3 regions of the Umezawaea sp. genome follow, and region 1 is predicted to be linked to each of the others. Evidence: riboswitches for the same ligand, from Rfam matches in the RefSeq annotation. Region 1 holds a riboswitch; each other region holds the start of a gene.
The links. Region 1 has a riboswitch for glycine ahead of gcvP (aminomethyl-transferring glycine dehydrogenase). Riboswitches for the same ligand answer to the same signal wherever they lie in the genome.

Region 1 (3,267 bases):
GGCTACCGCGGGCCCGCCGCGTGCCAGATCTCGGGCATCACCTACCGCCAGCTCGACTACTGGGCGCGCACCGGACTGGTCAACCCGACGATAAGGAGTGCGCAGGGGTCGGGCAGCCAGCGGCTGTACTCGTTCAAGGACATCCTCGTCCTCAAGGTGGTGAAGCGGCTGCTGGACACCGGTGTCTCGTTGCAGAACATCAGGGTCGCGGTAGACCACCTCCGCAAGCGCGGCGTGCAGGACCTGGCCAGGATCACGTTGTTCAGCGACGGCACGACGGTCTACGAGTGCACGTCCCCCGAGGAGGTCGTCGACCTCCTCCAGGGCGGTCAGGGCGTGTTCGGCATCGCGGTGAGCGGCGCCATGCGGGAGATCAGCGGCACCATCCACGAGTTCCCCGCGGAACGCGCGGACGGCGTGGAGGTCGACGCCGTCGGCAACGACGAACTGTCCCAGCGCAGGCGCAACCGGGCCATCGGCTAGCTGTCCGGAACCCGTCGGACCGCGGTGGTGTCGGAAGCGCCCGAACGCCGCTGGTCTTCACGACCGCGGCCGTGGCTCCCCACACCGCCGCGGCCCGCTCGTCCCAGGGGGAACGGTCGATCCGGACCGGGTCGACCGCGGATGGTTTCGTCACGAATCGAACGACCACTCCGGTGTCGCGCGTCCGCTGACGCACCGGAGTCCTTCCGCTTCGTGGAAGCAGTGTCGTCGCCGCTCCTCGTCACCTCGCGCGGTCGAGCCCGACGCCTTCTTGTGGCCCAGTACGGGCCGGTCGAGTCCGGGGGCTTCTTGTCGCCCCGCGCGGTCGAGCCCGACGGCTTCTTGTGGCCCCGCGTGGTCGGGTTGAGTCGACGGCTCCTCGCCCGGTGGACCCGCTCACGGGGACCATCGCACTCGCCGGTGAGGCCGGGGCGCGGTGGCCCCTCGGCCGGTGAGCCCGTCCGCGGTGGCCGCCGCCGAGCCCCGTCCAACGCCCCGCCCACCCCCTCGTCCCGCCGCGTCCGGGTGTGACGTGCGGTGATCCGCGTCGCGCCCGCGCTACCCGTGCGGTGCCAGGCGGTACGATCGGCCGGTAGTCGCATGACCCCGTGCGGGAGAGTCCGGACCCGGCGAGGTTCGGCGCCGAAGGAGCAAATCCTCCCCGGAACCTCTCAGGCGCAAGGACCGCACGGGATAGACGCCTCTGGAAAGTGGGCCGGTTTTTCGGTCCCGCCGACGGTGAAAGCCCGGTTTCGGCCGGGTGAAGCTCTCAGGCGCCCGCCGAGCGGGTTGGAGACAGAGGGGGAGGGCAGACGGCAGAAGTGTGTCCGTAGCCCAACCCTCGCCGGAGGCGCCTTCCATGACGCAGGACCGCATTCCTCTCGCCGCTCTCGAGCACGGCACCCCGTTCGCCGACCGCCACGTGGGCCCCCGGCCCGCCGAGCTGGCCCGGATCCTCGATGTCATCGGTGTCGGCTCGCTGGAGGAGTTGGCGCAGCGGGCGATCCCGCCGTCGATCCGCGAGGGCGACCTGGTGCTCGACCTGCCCGCGCCCGCCACCGAGACCGAGGCGCTGGCCGAGCTGCGCGAGCTGGCCGGGCGCAACCGGCCGATGACGCAGATGATCGGCCTCGGCTACTACGGGACGATCACGCCGCCGGTCATCCGCCGCAACGTGCTGGAGAGCCCGGCCTGGTACACGGCCTACACGCCGTACCAGCCGGAGATCTCGCAGGGGCGGCTCGAAGCGCTGCTGAACTTCCAGACGATGGTGGGCGACCTGACGGCGCTGCCGCTGTCGAACGCGTCGATGCTGGACGAGGCCACCGCCGCCGCCGAGGCGATGACGCTCGTGCGCCGCGCAGGCAAGTCGAAGTCGACGAAGTTCGTGGTCGACGCCGACACGCTGCCGCAGACGCTGGCCGTGATCGAGACCAGGGCCGAGCCGCTGGGCATCGAGATCGTCGTCGCGGACCTGTCGCAGGGCATCGAAGGACTCGGCCTGGGCGGAGACTTCTTCGGCGTGCTGCTGTCCTACCCCGGTGCGTCCGGCGTGGTCCGCGACCACGAGTCGGTGATCGCCGAGGTGCACAAGGCGGGCGCGAACGCGGTCGTCGTCGCCGACCTGCTCGCGCTGACGCTGCTGCGCCCGCCCGGCGAGATCGGCGCGGACGTCGTCGTCGGCACGACCCAGCGCTTCGGCGTGCCGATCGGGTTCGGCGGACCGCACGCCGGCTACATGGCCGTGCGCACCGGCCTGGAGCGGCAGCTCCCCGGCAGGCTCGTCGGGGTGTCCGAGGACGCCGACGGCAACCGCGCCTACCGGCTGGCCCTCCAGACGCGCGAGCAGCACATCCGCCGCGAGAAGGCGACCTCCAACATCTGCACCGCGCAGGTGCTCCTCGCCGTCATCGCCTCGATGTACGGCGTCTACCACGGCCCCGACGGCCTGCGGGCCATCGGCACGCGCGCCCACCGGATGGCCACGGTGCTGGCCGCCGGCCTGGTCGAGGGCGGCGTGGACGTCCTGCACGGCGAGTTCTTCGACACGGTGCAGGCGCACGTGCCCGAGCGCGCGGCAGCGGTCGTCGACGCCGCGCGAGCGCTCGGCATCAACCTCCGACTGGTCGACGACTCGACCGTCGCCATCGCGTGCGACGAGACCACCACCCGCGCGAACCTGGTCGACGTGTGGCAGGCCTTCGGCGTGCAGGTGCCGGACGTGGACGCGCTCGACGCCGACACCGCCGACGGCATCCCCGCCGAGCTGCGCCGCACCTCGGAGTTCATGACGCACCCGGTGTTCCACCTGCACCGCTCGGAGACGGCGCTGCTGCGCTACCTGCGCGCGCTGTCCGACAAGGACGTCGCGCTCGACCGCAGCATGATCCCGCTCGGCTCCTGCACGATGAAGCTGAACGCCACGGCCGAGATGGAGCCCATCACCTGGCCCGAGTTCGCCGACCTGCACCCGTTCGCCCCGGCCGAGGACGCCGAAGGCCTGCTGGCACTGGTCAAGGACCTGGAGGACTGGCTCGCGGAGGTCACCGGCTACGACGCGGTCAGCATCCAGCCGAACGCGGGCAGCCAGGGCGAGTTCGCCGGACTCCTCGCGATCCGCGCCTACCACCGCGGGCGCGGCGAAGCGGCCCGCGACGTCTGCCTCATCCCGTCCAGCGCCCACGGCACCAACGCCGCCAGCGCCGTCATGGCCGGGATGCGCGTGGTCGTGGTGAAGTGCGACGACAAGGGCAACATCGACCTCGGCCACCTGCGCCAGACCGT
Region 2 (3,267 bases), on a different contig from region 1:
CCCGCCCGCGGCGTTCTCCTCGTTGACGGCCAGCGCGAACAGCGTCACCCAGTCCATGACGCGCAGCGGGTCGGTGGCGAAGTGCTCGCCCGCCAACGCCTTGCGCATCTCGGCGGCGCGGCGGCGCACCTTCAGGCCGCCGGGCAGGATGCCGTGCTCGGTGCAGCCGCGTTCGACGCACTCCTGCATGACGTGCCAGATCCGCAGGAGCCCGGAGCGGATCTCGCCCTCGCCGCGCCACGACTGCTCGTTCTCCAGCATCACCGAGCTGATGGACAGCCCGGTTTCCCTGGTGCGGGCCAACAACTGGTCGCCGGTGAGGAACGGGTGGGCCAACGGGGTGTCGTCGGCCTTGATCTTGTCCGCGCCGCTGGCGTGCTCGTCCACGACGAACCCGCCGCCGACCGAGTAGTACACGGCGTGGTCGAGGGACCCGTCGTCCGAGAACGCCTCGAAGCGCATCCCGTTGGGGTGCACGGGAAGCGACTTGCGGCGGTGCATGACGAGGTGCTTGTCGTGGACGAAGGCGATCTCGTGCGCGCCGCCCAGCCTCAGCCGCCCGGTCCGCTTGATCTCCTCGAACCGCTCGTCGGCCGCCGCCGGGTCGACCTCCTCGGGCCTGCACCCCTCCAGGCCCAGCAGCACCGCCTTGGGGCTGCCGTGACCGTGGCCGGTCGCGCCGAGCGAGCCGAACAGCTCCGCGTGCACGCGCGTCGCGCCGTCCAGCAGGCCGCGCGAGCGCAGCCGGTCGACGAACATCGACGCGGCGCGCATCGGGCCGACGGTGTGCGAGCTGGAGGGTCCGATGCCGACGGAGAACAGGTCGAAGACGCTGATCGCCATCAGCTGCCCGTCAGTTCCACGTACTTCGCGGCGGTGAGGAGACCCTCGGCGTTCTCGACCCGGACCTTGAACAGCCACCCGGCCGCGTACGGGTCGGAGTTGATCAGCGCCGGGTCGTCGACGACGCCCCCGTTGACCTCCACGACCTCACCGCTGACCGGCGCGTACAGGTCGCTGACCGACTTTGTCGACTCCAGCTCGCCGCACACGTCGCCGGACGTGACGCGCTCGCCGACCTCGGGCAGCTGCACGAAGACCAGGTCGCCCAGCGACTCGGCGGCGTAGGACGTGATGCCGACCGTGACCGGCTCCTGCGTGCCGGGCGTCCAGTCGACCCATTCGTGTTCGGGGGTGTAGAGCAGGTGTTCGGGGTGGTCCACAGCGGCACTCCACGGGGCTCGGGGCAGGCGCGCGACAACCGCGCCGACCTTGGGGTCGGTCCGACTCCCCCTCTGTCATGGGACCTGAGAGCTTCACCGCGCGAACGCGGCTTGCACCGTGGGTGCGCGCCCGGAGCGCGCTTTCCAGAGTCGCCTCGCCCGAGCGGTTCTCGTTGCCTGAGAGTGTGCGGGGTACTTGCTCCTTCGGCGCCCCGGCGACTGCCGGGGACTCTCCCGCTCGGGTTGCGGCGCCGCGAGGGCGCCCCGGCCGTTCTTCAGTTGGCGAACGTGCTGAAAGCTATGTGGCCGCAGATCGGGTGTCAACGCGCGCACGGACGGCGAAACCCGATCTCGTTGTGCCACGCGCACAAACCGACCCCTACGCGGTAGTGCCGCGAACACGATGACAGCGTGCTGGGCATGCCGGACCTTTGAACCAGCAGCCCAGCTCCCGCTCTCCGAGGTCGAAGGAGTCACCGTGCGGATCGCCGTTCCCCGCGAGGTCAAGAACCACGAGTACCGCGTCGCGCTGACCCCCGCCGGTGCCCACGAGCTGACCAGCCGCGGCCACGACGTGTTCGTCGAGGCGGGCGCGGGTCTGGGTTCCGCCATCACCGACGCCGAGTACGAGGCGGCGGGCGCGAAGGTGCTGGCCTCGGCGGACGAGGTGTGGGCCGAGGGTGAGCTGGTGCTCAAGGTCAAGGAGCCCGTCGCGGCGGAGTACCACCGGCTGCGCGCCGGGCAGGTGCTGTTCACCTACCTGCACCTGGCCGCCGACCTGCCGCTGACCGAGGCGCTGATCGCGTCCGGCACGACGGCCATCGCGTACGAGACGGTGCAGACCGCGAACGGCGCCCTGCCGCTGCTGGCCCCGATGTCCGAGGTCGCGGGCCGCCTCGCCCCGCAGGTCGGCGCGTTCGCGCTGATGAAGCCCTCCGGCGGCCGGGGCGTGCTGCCCGGCGGCGTGCCCGGTGTGGCCCCCGCGCGGGTCGTCGTCATCGGCGGCGGCGTGGCGGGGGTGAACGCCGCGACGATCGCCGTCGGCATGGGCGCCGACGTGCAGATCCTCGACACGAACGTGGACCGCCTGCGGCAGGTCGACGCCCAGTTCGGCGGCAAGCTCCGCACGATCGCCTCCAACGCCTACGCGGTCGAGCAGGCCGTGCGCGAGGCCGACATGGTCATCGGCGCGGTGCTCGTGCCCGGCGCCAAGGCACCGAAGCTGGTCAGCAACGACCTGGTCGCGCGGATGAAGCCCGGTTCGGTGCTCGTCGACATCGCGATCGACCAGGGCGGCTGCTTCGCCGACTCGCGCCCCACGACCCACGCGGACCCGACCTTCCAGGTCCACGAGTCCGTCTTCTACTGCGTCGCGAACATGCCCGGCGCCGTGCCGCGCACCTCGACCTACGCGCTCACGAACGTGACGCTGCCGTACGCGGTCGCGCTGGCCGACAAGGGCTGGCAGCCCGCGCTGCGCGCCGACGCCTCCCTCGCGCCGGGCCTGAACGTGCACGCCGGCCAGCTCGTCAACCTCCCGGTGGCGGAGGCGCTCGCGCTCCCGCACACCCCCCTCGACCAGGTCGTCTGACCACTGCGGGACGGGCCGGGCAGCTACCTGTGCGGCTGCCCGGTTCGCGTTTCCAGACCCGCGAGCACGCAGTCGAGGCCGTGGTCGAACTGCGCGTCGGCCTCCCACAGCTCCGTCAGGACGAACTGGCTCGTGAACAGCGGGAAGCGCTCGCGGTACCGCTCGACCAGCACCGCGATCCACGCCGGGTCGGGCTGCCCGGCGGGGGACGACTGCTCGGCCCACCGCACCTCGGAGGACGCGAAGCCGGTCACGAAGCTCATCAGGGTGCTGGCCGCGCGGCTCGACTCGACCTGCGAGAGCCCGGTGCCCACCAGCACCGCCAGCACCGACTCCGCCAGCCCTACCGCGTTCGGCCCGATGTTCGGGTAGAGCCCCTGGAGGTGCGGGAGCCACGTGTGGCGGTGGAACAGCTGCCGGAAGTGACTCATCAGGCCCCGCAGCGCGTCGGTC
Region 3 (3,267 bases), on a different contig from region 1:
ACCAGCCCGCGACGATCAGCTTCGGCTGGTGCTCCTGGGCGAGGCGCTCGACCTCGGCCATGTCGACCAGACCGTCCGAATCGGACACGTGGTAGGGCACCACGTTGTACAGCTTGCCGGAGAAGTTGATCCGCATGCCGTGCGTCAGGTGACCGCCGTGGGCCAGGTCGAGGCCGAGGATCGTGTCGCCGGTGTTCAGCAGCGCGAACATCGCGGCGGCGTTCGCCTGCGCGCCGGAGTGCGGCTGCACGTTGGCGAAGCCCGCGCCGAACAGCTCCTTGATCCGCGCGATGGCGAGCCGCTCGACGACGTCGACGTTCTCGCAGCCGCCGTAGTAGCGGCGGCCGGGGTAGCCCTCGGCGTACTTGTTGGTGAGCACCGATCCCTGCGCTTCGAGGACCGACACCGGGGTGAAGTTCTCCGACGCGATCATCTCCAGCGTGTTCTGCTGGCGGGCGAGCTCGGCGGCGACGGCTTCCGCCACCTCCGGGTCGAACTCCGCGAGGGAGGTGTTGAAGTGGTCCGACATGTGGTCTCCCTTGGGACGGATCAGTTGGCGCGCTTGTAGAACGGCAGTGCGACGACCTCGACGGGCTCCTGCCTGCCCCGGACGTCCACCGCCAGCTTGGTGCCGGGCTCGGCGCTGCCCTTGGCCACGTAGGCCATCGCCACCGAGTACCCGAGCGTCGGGGAGAGGGCCCCGCTGGTGATCTCGCCGACCGCGGCGCCGTCGGCGTCCAGCACGGTGTACCCGTGCCTCGGCGCCCGGCGTCCCTCGGTCTTGAGACCGACGAGCGTGGTGTCCACACCGGACTCCGCGACCTTCGCCAGCGCGTCGCGCCCGACGAAGTCGCCGGGCTTGTCGAGCTTCACGACCCGGCCGAGGTTCGCGTGGTACGGGGTGCGGGAGGTGCTCAGTTCGTTGCCGTACAAGGGCATCCCGGCCTCCAGGCGCAGCGTGTCGCGGCAGCCGAGGCCCGCGGGCTTCAGGCCGTGCTCCTCGCCCGCCTCCAGGAGCGCCGCCCACACGGCGGGCGCGTCGGCCGGTGCCGTGAACAGCTCGAAGCCGTCCTCGCCCGTGTAGCCCGTCCTGGCCAGCAGCACCGGGGTGCCCGCGACCTCGGTCGGGTAGGAGGCGTAGTACTTCACCGTCGCCAGGTCGGTCGGCGTGAGGCCCGCCAGGATCGCGGTGGAGTTCGGCCCCTGCACGGCGAGCAGCGCGTAGTCCGTCGACCGGTCGACCACGGCGGTGTCGAAGCCCTTCGCGCGCTCGACCAGTTCGCCGAACACCAGCGCGGCGTTGGAGGCGTTCGCGACGACGAGGTACTCGGTGTCGCCCAGCCGGTACACGATCAGGTCGTCCAGCACACCGCCGTCGGCCTGGGTGATCATGGTGTAGCGGGCGCGGCCGACGCCGATCGCGGAGCAGTGGCCGACCAGCGCGTGGTCGAGCGCGGCGCCCGCCTCCGGGCCCTCCAGCACGATCTCGCCCATGTGCGTGAGGTCGAACAGCCCCGCCGTCCGGCGGACCGCGTGGTGCTCGGCCAGCTCGCTGTCGTAGCGCAGGGGCATCCGCCAGCCCGCGAAGTCGGTGAACATGGCGCCCAGCGCCTCGTGCTCGGCGTGCAGCGGCGTCCGACGGCTTTCCATCTGGGTGGATCCTCCCTGGTGGGCATGCTCAACGGCCGACCGCGCCGCGGGGGCGACCGGTCGACCGGCGGCGGGCAGTGGGGACACGGTCATCGGCGAGACTCCTCCTGTGAGCGAGCCTCCCCCTCTGTCATGAGCCTGAGAGCTTCGACGCGCGAGCGCGACTTGCACCGTGGGCGAGGCGCACGGGTGCGCCTGCTTTTCAGAGTTGCCTGCGTCGCGCGGTACCGGTGCCTGAGAGATTCCGGGGAGGAGTTGCTCCTTCGGCGCCCCTCGCGGGGACTCTTCCGCGCGCCATCGACGGCCGTGTTCAGTTGATACCGCCAGACGCTATTCGCAGGCCGTGCCGCAGGTCAACAGGGGTCGCCTCACAGGGGGACGCCCTCCCGGACGCGCTCGACCACCTTGCGCTCCGCGTAGAACGACAGGAACGGGATCGTGCCCGCGAGCAGGACCAGGATCGTGCCCTTGATGGACCAGCGGGCCTTGAGCCCGAGGTCGACGGCGATCACCAGGTAGATGGCGTAGAGGAAGCCGTGGACCGGACCGACGAGCTTGATCATGCCGGTCGAGTCGCCCACGTACTTGAAGAGCATGGCCACGACCAGCAGCAACAGGCCCACACCGACCACGTAGGCCATGAACCTGAACCGGTTCAACGCACCGCTCATCGCCCGTCCGACCGCCTTCGTTCCGCTTACCGCTGGTCCCGCGCGTTCAGCTCGGCGAGGTAGCGGTTGTAGACCGCCAGCTCGTCGTCGGTGTCCACGACGGGAGCCCTGACGGCGTCAACGGTAACGACAGGCGCGGGTGCGACCACGGGCGGCTCGGCTTTGCGCTGCGCGTCGAGCTTGCGGATGCGCCAGACCATGAAGGCCGGGAAGAGTCCGAACAGCGGCCACTGCAACACGTAGCCGAGGTTCTGGAAGGTCCCGCTGGCGGATTCGAACCTCGTCCACTGCCACCACGCGAGACCGCAACAGCCCACCAGCGCGACCGCGCACACCAGAGCGATGCCCAGGCGCTGGGGGGTGATGAGAGGACCGCCGGTCACCTCTCCAAACTAGCACCGGCGGTACTGCGGCTGGAGGTCCAGGGCCGGGTGACCCAAGGGTTGGGGCTCCGCTCGGAGCCCACTCCCGTATCCGGACCGCCGACCGTCCTAGGCCACGCCGTCCCGGCGTTGCCGCTGCAACCTGGCGACGCACCACGCTGCCGCACTACCCCGACGCAGGTGCTGGAGCACCGTCATCGGGCCGAGTCGACGACCCAGGTCCGCGGGCAGGAGCCCGGCCACCCGGTAGTCCAGAGCGCGCTGGTCCAACGGGCTGATGCCCGCGTCCCACCACTGCTCCGCCTCGGCGAGGTCGCCCACGAGCTGCCAGTAGCTCGCCGCCGCCTCCAGGAGGACCTCGGGCACCTCGGGTGCCCTCCTCCGCATCGCCGCCACGTACGCGGGGCTGGCCGACTCGACCCGCACCACTCCACGTGGACCACCGTTCGCCCGCTGCGAGGGGATCCCCGGCGACGCGCTGGGTGGTGCCTCCGCCAGCCAGGCGTTCTTGATCCGGTTCACCTCCTGCATCTCGGCGTCGTCCGACCGCTCCGCCGCCCACT

Region 2: another riboswitch for glycine. It lies ahead of gcvH (glycine cleavage system protein GcvH); the one in region 1 lies ahead of gcvP (aminomethyl-transferring glycine dehydrogenase).
Region 3: another riboswitch for glycine. It lies ahead of gcvT (glycine cleavage system aminomethyltransferase GcvT); the one in region 1 lies ahead of gcvP (aminomethyl-transferring glycine dehydrogenase).

Annotation. Positions count from the first base shown of each region.
Region 1 covers NZ_DBNGPQ010000103.1:92,828-96,094, forward strand. Annotated here, with positions in the region: gene AC156L_RS24335 (MerR family transcriptional regulator) at 1-483, shown strand, start outside; glycine riboswitch at 1,085-1,180, shown strand; gene gcvP (aminomethyl-transferring glycine dehydrogenase) at 1,343-3,267, shown strand, end outside.
Region 2 covers NZ_DBNGPQ010000083.1:39,873-43,139, reverse strand. Annotated here, with positions in the region: gene AC156L_RS18865 (L-serine ammonia-lyase) at 1-843, opposite strand, end outside; gene gcvH (glycine cleavage system protein GcvH) at 843-1,223, opposite strand; glycine riboswitch at 1,378-1,470, opposite strand; gene ald (alanine dehydrogenase) at 1,702-2,814, shown strand; gene AC156L_RS18850 (TetR/AcrR family transcriptional regulator) at 2,838-3,267, opposite strand, start outside.
Region 3 covers NZ_DBNGPQ010000092.1:33,880-37,146, reverse strand. Annotated here, with positions in the region: gene glyA (serine hydroxymethyltransferase) at 1-529, opposite strand, end outside; gene gcvT (glycine cleavage system aminomethyltransferase GcvT) at 550-1,650, opposite strand; glycine riboswitch at 1,768-1,862, opposite strand; glycine riboswitch at 1,863-1,950, opposite strand; gene AC156L_RS20630 (DUF3817 domain-containing protein) at 2,019-2,321, opposite strand; gene AC156L_RS20625 (hypothetical protein) at 2,348-2,704, opposite strand; gene AC156L_RS20620 (helix-turn-helix transcriptional regulator) at 2,813-3,267, opposite strand, start outside.